2 regions of the Streptomyces sp. NPDC002785 genome follow, and region 1 is predicted to be linked to the other one. Evidence: riboswitches for the same ligand, from Rfam matches in the RefSeq annotation. Region 1 holds a riboswitch; the other holds the start of a gene.

Region 1 (4,992 bases):
CGAAGTACGGGACGGCGGCGAGCCCGGCCCGGGCGGCCGTGTCCTGGAGCTCACCCTCGTACGTGTCGCGGGAGACCAGGTTGTAGTGCGGCTGCAGTGCGACGTAACGCGCCAGCCCCTCGCGCTCCGAGAAGTCCAGTGACGCCTGGAGCCGCTCGGGGCTGATGTTGGAGGCGGCGATCTCCCGGACCTTGCCCTCCCTCACCAGCTGGTCGAGGGCGGTGATGATCTCCTCGACCGGGACCGTCTCGTCGTCGAAGTGCGTGTAGTACAGATCGATGTGGTCGGTGCCGAGCCGGCGCAGCGACTCCTCGGCCGCGGCCTTGATGTTCGCGGCGGAGAGCCCCTTGTACGAGGGGTGGGCACCGACCTTGGTGGCGACGACGATGTCGGAACGGTTGGCGCGTGCCGCGAGCCACTTGCCGATGGCGGTCTCCGACTCGCCGCCCTCGTTGCCCGGGATCCAGGCGGTGTAGGCGTCGGCGGTGTCGATGAAGTTGCCGCCCGCCGCAGCATAAGCGTCCAGCACCGCGAACGACTGCCCCTCGTCGGCGGTCCAGCCGAAGACGTTGCCGCCGAGGGCGAGCGGGAAGACCTGCAGGTCGGAAGGGCCTAGCTTACGAAGAGAAGTCATATCCGGATCAACGGATTCCGGCGGGGCCACTATTCCGACAGACCGGCAGCCCTGACGTCGGGGGGTGAGCGTCAGGGCTGCCGGAGTTCAACGGCCGGTGAACCGGCTCGGATCACGCGGGCCGGGCGGCCGGCCGGCGGATCAGGGGTTGAGGCCCTTGGCGCGCAGCCAGGCCATCGGGTCGATGCCCGTACCGTCGGGGGTGTGGACCTCCAGGTGGAGGTGCGGGCCCGTGACATTGCCGGTCGCGCCGACCCGGCCGATGGTGTCACCGGTGGCGACCTTCTGGCCGACGCCGACGCCGATCGAGGACTGGTGGCAGAACCACAGCTCCGTACCGTCCTCGAGCTCCAGCACCGTGCGGTAGCCGTACGAACCGGACCAGCCCGCCGACTTGATGGTGCCGCCGTGTATGGCCTTGATCGGGGTGCCGGTCGGCGCCGCGAAGTCGAGGCCGGTGTGGTGGCCGGAGGACCACATCGTTCCGGCTTGGCCGAAGGTCGAGGTGATCGTGTACGAGGAGGTCGGGATGGCGTAGCTGGCGGCGAGCTTGGCGAGCCGCAGCGCCTCGGCCTTCGCCTTGGCTTTCTCCTCCGCCTTCTTCTTCTCGGCGGCGGCCTTGGCATCGGCCGCGTCCTGCTGCTTCTTGGCCTCGGCGGCGGCCTCCTCCGCGGCCGCCTTCTCCTGGGCCGCCTTGGCCTCGGCGTCGGCGGCGTCCTGCTGCTGCTCGGCCTGCTGGAGGATGCGGGCGCGGAGTGCCTCGCCCGCGTCCGTCGCACCCTGCTCGGCCTCGGCGGTGGTGAGGCCGGCGGTGGTGAGCGGGGCGGCAGCGGCGGCGGCCTCGGACTTGTCGGCCTCGGACTCACCGGAGAACAGGGAGCCCACGCCGGGAAGGGACTTGGCGTCGGGGAGGTTGTCCGAGATGGAGTCGGGAAGGGAGATGGAGACCGGCGGCTTGCTCTGCGCGGAGGCCATGCCACCCGCACCGACTGCCGCGATGACGCCGACTCCGAGCACCGTGGAGCTACGGGCAAGTCCGTTGCGCTGCTTGGCGACGCGGTGCTTGCCGCGTACGGGGCGGACGGACTCCTCGGTGGGGTTCCACTCGCCCCAGCTTCTGTCGGGCCCATCGTTACGATCAGCGCGGAATTCGCTGCCGAGCTCACCGGCGATGTCGCCGGCCGGGTCGGTGCCGTAATCGGCGCCGAACACCGTTCCCGTCCCGGTGGTTGCGTGGTCGGAGCCGAAACCGGATCCGAAGTCAGCGCCGAAGTCGGAACTGAACTCGGGGTTGAACCGAGAGGGGGCCTCGGGGGCAGGCTTGTTGGACGCCACGGGGGCGCACTCCTTTCCTTCCTTCTCGCCTACCGGGTTAGCTGACGGGTTCGGAGCAGGAAGGTCTCCTACGGGCCCCTCTGCCTCTCACGAGACACAGGCGTCCGATTCACCCCATGTAGGTGGTTCCCCGGTTCCCTTGCGGAATTCGGCGCTCGCGCACGGTGCCGCCACTGACGACGACTGGGACGACCGCGCTGCGTTATCGAACGTTAATAGACACACCGGCCCGATTCCAAGCTGTTCCCACTGATCGTTCAGGTCTTTGGCCTGGACTTTACGTGACAGAGTCGGGCGGAATCGGACGAGTTGATCGCCCCTCAGTCAATACCCGGTTTCTGACGTTGCGTCAAACGTTATGCGGAGCGGCGCCTTTCGGTTACGGACGGTGGCAACCCGCGACCAAGGTCGTGTCCAGGACCGCGCGAAGCACCCGACCCGCACGAAGCATCCGCCCCACCCGTCACGCCTCTTCCAGGCCCACAATCCTCACGGTCCTGCGCCGGTCCGGCTGTCCCTCCGCGGGACGTACGACCGCGAGCAGCGCCATGTCGTCGGTCGTCTCGCCGCCCGTGTACAGCCGTACATCATCGGTCAGCGCGGACAGCAGCTCCTCCGGCCCCGGAAAGATCCGACCGCGCAGCCGGGCCGCCGGATCGTAGAAGACCCCATCGGCGTTCCGCGCCTCGGAGAGACCGTCGGTGTAGAGGAGCAGGGTCGCCCCCGCCGGCAGATCCCATTCGTCCGCCCGGTCGGGCCACGCTCCCAGGTCCATCCCGAGCGGCAGTGCGGGCACCGAGGGCCCCAGAACCTCCAGCGCCCCGTCCGAGTGCAGCAGGATCGGCTCGGGGTGACCGCGGTTGACGATCCGCACCCGGGGCACCCCGGGCGGGATCTCGGCCAGCACGGCGGTGGTGAAGCCCTCCACCGCGTCCAGCCCGCCCCGCGCCCCCTCCCGCGCCAGCGCCCGCTCCAGCCGGTGCGCCACACCCTCCAGCGAATGCTCCTGCTCGGCCGCTTCCCGGAAGGCCCCGATGAGCACCGCCACCGACTCCACGGCGCCGAGCCCCTTCCCCCGTACGTCCCCGACCACCAGCCGCACCCCCTGCGGGGTGTCCGTCACGGCGAACAGGTCACCGCCGACGTACTCGTCCGCCTGCGCCGCCTCGTACCGCGCCGCCACATGCAGCCCGCCGATCCGGTCGGACGGCTTCGGCAGCACCGCCCGCATGGCGGTCTCCGCGATGACCCGCACGGAGGCCAGCTGCTCATTGCCGCGCCGTACGACCGCGTTGATCACGACCGCGAGGACCGAGACGGTGGCCAGGGTGAGCAACTCGATCAACGGCACGGCCAACGGCAACGTGTTGCTGTACAGCCGCAGCACGGTGACAGCCAGCATCGAGGCAATGCCGATACAGATGGTCCTGGACAGCGAGAAGAACGGCGCGGCGATCAGCGGCGCCGCCACGAACAGCGGAATGGCGGTGAAGATCGGCCGGGTAAGGAGATCGAACACCAGCCCGCCGAGGATCATCAGGGCGGGCAGCATACGGACGAACCGCATGGAACGGCTGTCGCCGCCCTCGGTATGTCTGCCGCGCCGCTTCAGCCGCTTCCACACCTGTGGTCTCCTGCCCGGTACGCACGCGGCTGCGGACGGTACCGCGCCCCACCCCCAGGCTCGCCGGAGCGGAGCGGTGCGGCGACTCCTCATCAGCCAATGGGGGTACGTACGTGGCACAGCTCACACACCCGCGGGCCGGCCACCCCGTGGCCCGGAGCGTGACGAGGAAATGAATCAGGCCCGGCACGCTGCATGCGTGCCGGGCCTGATTCTTCAGTAGCGGGGACAGGATTTGAACCTGCGACCTCTGGGTTATGAGCCCAGCGAGCTACCGAGCTGCTCCACCCCGCGTCGATGAACACAACTCTACGGCATGTCCGGCGCACTCATGACCACTCGGCGAATCACGACCGCTGCTTTCGGTCCGCTTCTGCTTCGACGACTGCTTCGACGCCGGCGATCTGTCCTGGAAAGCCGAAGACGCGGTGTGCGCCCGGCATGGCCGGAGGCGTACGGAAGTCACCCGGCCCCCCGCACTCCTCAGTTCGTCTCGGAGATACGGGCAGTGGCCTTCCCTTTGACCGCCGGGGGCTTCATCGGGTTCGCGTCGCGCTGCAGCGAGTGGAGGATCGCCAGCCCCTGGCCGACCACACCGGCCGCCATCTCATTGACGCCATTGGTGCCGTTGAGAACGGTGAGATCGGCCCCCGACATACCGCGGGCGGCGGCGTCGGCCAGGGCGGGCAGATTCTCCACGATGCGGTTGGCCGCGATGAGCTCCTGGTTGCCGTCGCGCAGCGAGGCGGCGCGCACGCTGTTGGCGTCGGCCTGCGCCTGGGCGAGGGTCCGCTCGGTGTAAGCGCCACCGTCGGCCTCGAACTTCGCCCGGTCACGGGCCGCTTCCGCGAGGGTGCGCTGACGGTATGCCTCGGCATCCGCCGGACGTCTGATCTCCGCTTCGAGCCGTTGCGCCGCGAGTGCCGCCTGCCGCTCGGCCAGCGCCGTCTGCTCCTCGATGACCTCCTGCGAGGCCCTGGCCTGCGCGAGTGGCCCGGCCTGCGCGGCCCGGGCGTTGTACTGCTCGGTCTCCGCGAGGAAACCGGCCCGCTTGATCGCGGTGTCACGTTCGTACTCCGCCTTGAGCGCGGCGGCCTGCTGCTCGCGCTGACTGGCTTCCTGGTCGGCCTTGGCCTCGGCGATCCGGGCCTGACTGGCGACCGCGGCGGCGTGCGGAGCGGCGAGGTTCTTGATGTAGCCGGTGGCGTCGTCGATCTCCTGGATCTGGAGGGCGTCCACCACGATGCCGAGCTTCTCCATCTCGCCGTGGCTGCCCGCGATGACCTCCTGGGAGACCCGGTTGCGCTCCCGGATGATCTGCTCCACTGTCAGTCCGCCGACGATGGAACGCAGGTGGCCTGCGAAGATCCGGCCGACGAGCTCCTCCATCTGCTCCTGC
Region 2 (4,992 bases), on a different contig from region 1:
GGCTGGACCGTCTCGGTACGGTCGCCGGCCGCGCCGACGAACTCTGCCGGTTCGCCGTGCTGTTCGGCGACCCGCAGCTCGCTCTGACCGCCGTACAGCGGGTGCTCGATGTCACCGCGGAAGAGGTCCAGGCAGCCGCCAAGGCCCAGCTGCGTCCCGACAACCGGGCGGTGCTGGTCTACGAGCCGGTCGAATCGGCCGAGCCCGCAGACGCGGCGGACACCGATGAGACCGACGCCGACGACACCGACGCCCACGAGGGAGCGGACAAGTGACCGACGCTGCCGCGACTGGAGTTTCGATGCAGTACCACCCGCAGCCAGCCCCCGGCGTCGCCCGCCCCTGGGCCTTCCCCGCGCCGGAGCGCGGCGCCCTGTCCAACGGCCTCACGGTGCTGCGCTGCCACCGCCCCGGCCAGCAGGTCGTGGCTGTCGAGATCTTTCTCGACGCCCCGCTGGACGCCGAGCCCGAGGGCCTCGACGGTGTGGCCACGATCATGTCGCGGGCGTTGTCCGAGGGCACCGACAAGCACACCGCCGAGGAGTTCGCCGCCGAGCTTGAGCGCTGCGGCGCCACCCTCGACGCGCACGCCGACCACCCCGGCGTCCGGGTCTCCCTGGAGGTCCCGGCCTCCCGGCTGGCCAAGGCTCTCGCGCTGGTCGCCGAGGCGCTGCGGGCGCCCGCCTTCGACGACAGCGAGATCGAACGGCTGGTACGCAACCGGCTCGACGAGATCCCGCACGAGCAGGCCAACCCGGCCCGGCGTGCCGCCAAGCAGCTCTCCAAGGAGCTCTTCCCGGCCGCGGCGCGGATGTCGCGCCCGCGCCAGGGCACCGAGGAGACGGTGGAGCGGATCGACTCGGCGGCCGTGCGCGCCTTCTTCGACGCCCACGTCCGGCCGTCCACGGCGACCGCCGTGGTCGTCGGTGACCTCACCGGCATCGACCTGGACGCCCTGCTCGACGACACCTTCGGCGACTGGTCGGGAGACACCGCGGAGCCCCGTCCCGTCCCGCCGATCACCGCCGACGACACCGGCCGAGTGGTGATCGTCGACCGTCCGGGCGCGGTGCAGACGCAGCTGCTGATCGGCCGGATCGGCGCCGACCGGCACGACAGCGTATGGCCGGCCCAGGTCCTGGGGACGTACTGCCTGGGCGGCACGCTCACCTCCCGGCTGGACCGTGTGCTGCGCGAGGAGAAGGGCTACACCTACGGCGTACGGGCCTTCGCCCAGGTGCTGCGGTCGTCGGCTCCGGATTCCGCCTCGGGGGCGACCGGTGCCGCGATGCTCGCCATCAGTGGATCGGTGGACACCGAGTCCACGGGACCGGCTCTGAAGGACCTGTGGACGGTCCTGCGGACCCTGGCGGCCGAGGGACTGACCGATGAAGAGCACGAGACCGCCGTGCAGAACCTCGTGGGTGTCGCCCCGCTGAAGTTCGAGACGGCGGCCTCGGTCGCGGGCACCCTCGCCGACCAGGTCGAGCAGCACCTCGCGGACGACTACCAGGCACAGCTGTACGCCCGGCTCGCGGAGACCGGCACGGTCGAGGCGACCGCAGCGGTGGTCAGCGCCTTCCCGGGTGACCGGCTGGTCACGATCCTCGTCGGTGATGCGGCACAGATCGAGGAGCCGGTCCGGGCGCTGGACATCGGAGAGGTGTCGGTGGTCACCGGCTGACGGTCGTACCCGCCGCGGGCGCCGGACGACCGGCCGCCCGGTCGCGTGTGACAGTTCGCCGGTCGACTGTCACGTTCGGCCGAGCACCGACCACACCGGCCGGTCCACCGACCCATCATATGTCCGCATAATGGGACAGAAGGAATACCCCCGTGAGTGAGATCTCGCCGGGGTATTCCTTTTTGTCCGTTTTGGTGGAGAGGTTGCCTGTCTGCCCTGTGGGATGCGCTACAAAACGGCCTGTCCGTTTGGTGAATGAAAGTGACCCCACTTAGCGTCGGCCGGGCTGTCCGTCACTCGTATGCCGCATCCGCGACGTACCGGGCAGCCATCGCCGAGTCCCCGTCAGGCGCGAGCCTGGGGAGCCGGGGACCCATGCAGTCCCTGGGGTGAGTCGGATGCCTGAGCCTCGGTGGGGCCGGGGCGTCCGTAGGAGACCTTCCTGCTCCGAACCCGTCAGCTAACCCGGTAGGCGAGAAGGAAGGAAAGGATCAGCCACTTCATGGCGTTCACCCGTGCCACCGGGAAGCATCGTGCCCCGAGTCGACTGACGCGCAGGAGCGCGAAGATCGCCGGCGTCGCGACTCTGGCCACCACTGGCGTCATCGGTGGCATGGCCTCTCCGGCCCTCGCCGCGGACCCCTCCGTCAGCGAGACCGGTCTGAACCAGGTCATAGCCATCAAGGGCGCCATCGCCGACCAGATCGACGCCCAGGCCGACGCGCAGAAGCGCCAGGCCGATGTCGCGGCGAAGGCGAAGGCGGAGGCCCAGCGGAGGGCCGACGCCAAGAAGGAGGCGGAGGCGGAGGCGAAGGCCAAGGCCGACGCGAAGCGCGCGGCCGAGGCGCGCGCCGAGAAGGCCCGCGCCGCCCGGTCCGCCGAGCGCACTCGCCTGGGTGGCTTCCAGCTCCCGGTCGCCGGTTCGTACGTCACCACCGGCTACAAGTCCAGCGGCTCGCTCTGGTCCTCCGGCAGCCACTCGGGCATCGACTTCCACGCCGCGTCCGGCAGCTCCGTCGTCGCCGTCGGCGCCGGTACGGTCGTCGAGGCCGGCTGGGGCGGCGCGTACGGCAACAACATCGTGCTCCGGATGACCGACGGCACGTACACGCAGTACGGCCATCTCTCCTCGATCGGTGTCTCCGTCGGCCAGAGCGTCGGCGCGGGCCAGCGGATCGGCCTCTCCGGCTCGACCGGCAACTCCACCGGACCGCACCTCCACTTCGAGGCCCGGACCGCGCCGTCGTACGGCTCCGACCTGGACCCCGTCGCATACCTGCGCGCCCGCGGCGTCAACGTCTGACCGGCGCTCCACCCGCAGCACTCCTTCGAAGGCCCCGGCGCACGCCGGGGCCTTCGCCCTGCCCGGCCTCCGCGCCTGCCCGTAGCACCTGCTCCCCGATAACAGGCGCCGGTCGGCCGCGTTTCGCGGGGATCAAGACCGACCGGCACGTAGGGGTGGGGGGAAGGTGGAGATTCGGACATGCGCATTCCGGCGCATTCGGTATGCGCGGCAATCCGTGACGACATCGTCTCCGGTGTCTTCGAATGCGGCAGCCGGGCTCACAGAGGAGTTACCGGCGTGCCGTTGCGGGGTCTCCCGTGTCCCGGTACGGGAAGCGCTGCGCACCCTGGACCTGCGCTGCACCGACCGGCCGGGCCGACGGCCCGACGCCTCGCGCGCCGACCGGGTGAGGACTTCGCGGCATTCCGTAAGCATCACGGGCGTTCCGAATCAACGATTACGCCGTATGTTAAAGAGTTGTAATTGCGCGAGGATTTTCTTTGGACTGCCCGAATTCTCTCCGGTTGTCCTGGTTCGGCAAAGCGAAAAGCCGCGACCCCGAATAAAGGTGCCGCGGCTCTCTCGCAGGAAATGGTTCAGACGGTCTCCGGAAGCTCGTCGAGACCTTCGGCGACAAGCTTCGCCAGACGGTCCAGGGCGGCTTCGGAGTCGTCGGCCTCGGACGCGAGCACGATTTCCTCGCCGCCGTGCGCGCCGAGGCCGAGCACCGCGAGCATGGAGGCGGCGTTCACCGGGTTGCCGTCGGCCTTGGAGATCGTCACGGGGACGCCGGAAGCCGTGGCGGCACGGACGAAGATGGAAGCGGGGCGGGCGTGCAGCCCCTCGGCCCAACCGACGTTGACGCGGCGCTCAGCCATGGTTCTGCCCTTCACGAATCAATGGTTGTCTAGACCAGTCTCTCATGTGGTGCGCGATGCTCCAGCCGATCGGCGGCACGCCCACAACCCGTGCTGCACCGCCGATCGGCCCCCTCAGACTGCCCCGGCCCCAAGGCCTACGCGACCGCTGACGGAGCCGTAGTCTTTGCGCATGCAGCCCTCGCCGGAGCAGAGTCCGCATCACGTGTACCCCGACCACTGGGAAGCGGACGTGGTCCTCCGCGACGGAGGAACCGCCCGGATCAGGCCCATCACCACGGACGACGCCGAACGGCTGGTCAGCTTCTACGAGCAGGTCTCCGACGAGTCGAAGTACTACCGCTTCTTCGCCCCGTACCCCCGTCTGTCCGACAGGGACGTGCACCGCTTCACCCATCACGACTACGTCGACCGGGTGGGGCTCGCGGTCACAGTCGGCGGCGAGTTCATCGCGACCGTCCGCTACGACCGGATCGACGAGCGGGGCAGGCCGGCCTCCGCACCCGCCGACGAGGCCGAGGTCGCCTTCCTGGTCCAGGACGCGCATCAGGGCCGGGGCGTGGCATCGGCGCTCCTCGAACACATCGCGGCCGTCGCCCGCGAGCGCGGCATCCGCCGCTTCGCGGCCGAGGTGCTGCCCGCCAACAACAAGATGATCAAGGTGTTCCGGGATGCCGGGTACACCCAGCAGCGCAGCTTCGAGGACGGCTCCGTCCATCTCACCCTGGACCTCGAACCGACCGCCGAGTCGCTCGCCGTGCAGCGCGGCCGTGAGCAGCGGGCCGAGGCGCGCTCCGTGCAACGGCTGCTCGCCCCCGGATCCGTCGCCGTCATCGGCGCGGGCCGCACTCCCGGCGGGGTCGGCCGCACGGTCCTGCGCAACCTCCTCGGGGCCGGCTTCACCGGCCGTACGTACGCCGTGAACCGCGCCTTCGCCGCCGACCAGGGCACGATCGACGGTGTCCCCGCTCACCGTTCCATCGGCGAGATCGACGAACCGGTCGACCTCGCGGTCGTCGCCGTCCCCGCCGACCGAGTTCCGGAGGCCGTCGCCGACTGCGGTGAGCACGGCGTCCAGGGCCTGGTCGTACTCTCCGCCGGATACGCCGAATGGGGCGCCGAAGGCAGGGAGCGGCAGCGTGAAC

The links. A riboswitch is a leader RNA that binds a small molecule or an ion and turns the genes downstream of it on or off. The one in region 1 is predicted to bind cyclic di-AMP.
Region 2: it holds a riboswitch for cyclic di-AMP, as region 1 does, so the genes downstream of both, ABTZ94_RS12125 (M23 family metallopeptidase) here and ABTZ94_RS28880 (M23 family metallopeptidase) in region 1, are expected to answer to the same signal.

What each region holds. Positions count from the first base shown of each region.
Region 1 is NZ_JBEOVN010000165.1:11,739-16,730, reverse strand. Features, by position in the region: gene ABTZ94_RS28885 (aldo/keto reductase) at 1-634, opposite strand, end outside; gene ABTZ94_RS28880 (M23 family metallopeptidase) at 776-1,969, opposite strand; cyclic di-AMP (ydaO/yuaA leader) riboswitch at 1,981-2,133, opposite strand; gene ABTZ94_RS28875 (PP2C family protein-serine/threonine phosphatase) at 2,433-3,536, opposite strand; tRNA gene ABTZ94_RS28870 (tRNA-Met) at 3,814-3,887, opposite strand; gene ABTZ94_RS28865 (SPFH domain-containing protein) at 4,077-4,992, opposite strand, start outside.
Region 2 is NZ_JBEOVN010000036.1:18,142-23,133, reverse strand. Features, by position in the region: gene ABTZ94_RS12135 (M16 family metallopeptidase) at 1-275, shown strand, start outside; gene ABTZ94_RS12130 (M16 family metallopeptidase) at 302-1,684, shown strand; cyclic di-AMP (ydaO/yuaA leader) riboswitch at 2,007-2,173, shown strand; gene ABTZ94_RS12125 (M23 family metallopeptidase) at 2,187-2,987, shown strand; partial or broken gene ABTZ94_RS12120 (GntR family transcriptional regulator) at 3,168-3,321, shown strand; gene ABTZ94_RS12115 (HPr family phosphocarrier protein) at 3,566-3,847, opposite strand; gene ABTZ94_RS12110 (bifunctional acetate--CoA ligase family protein/GNAT family N-acetyltransferase) at 4,020-4,992, shown strand, end outside.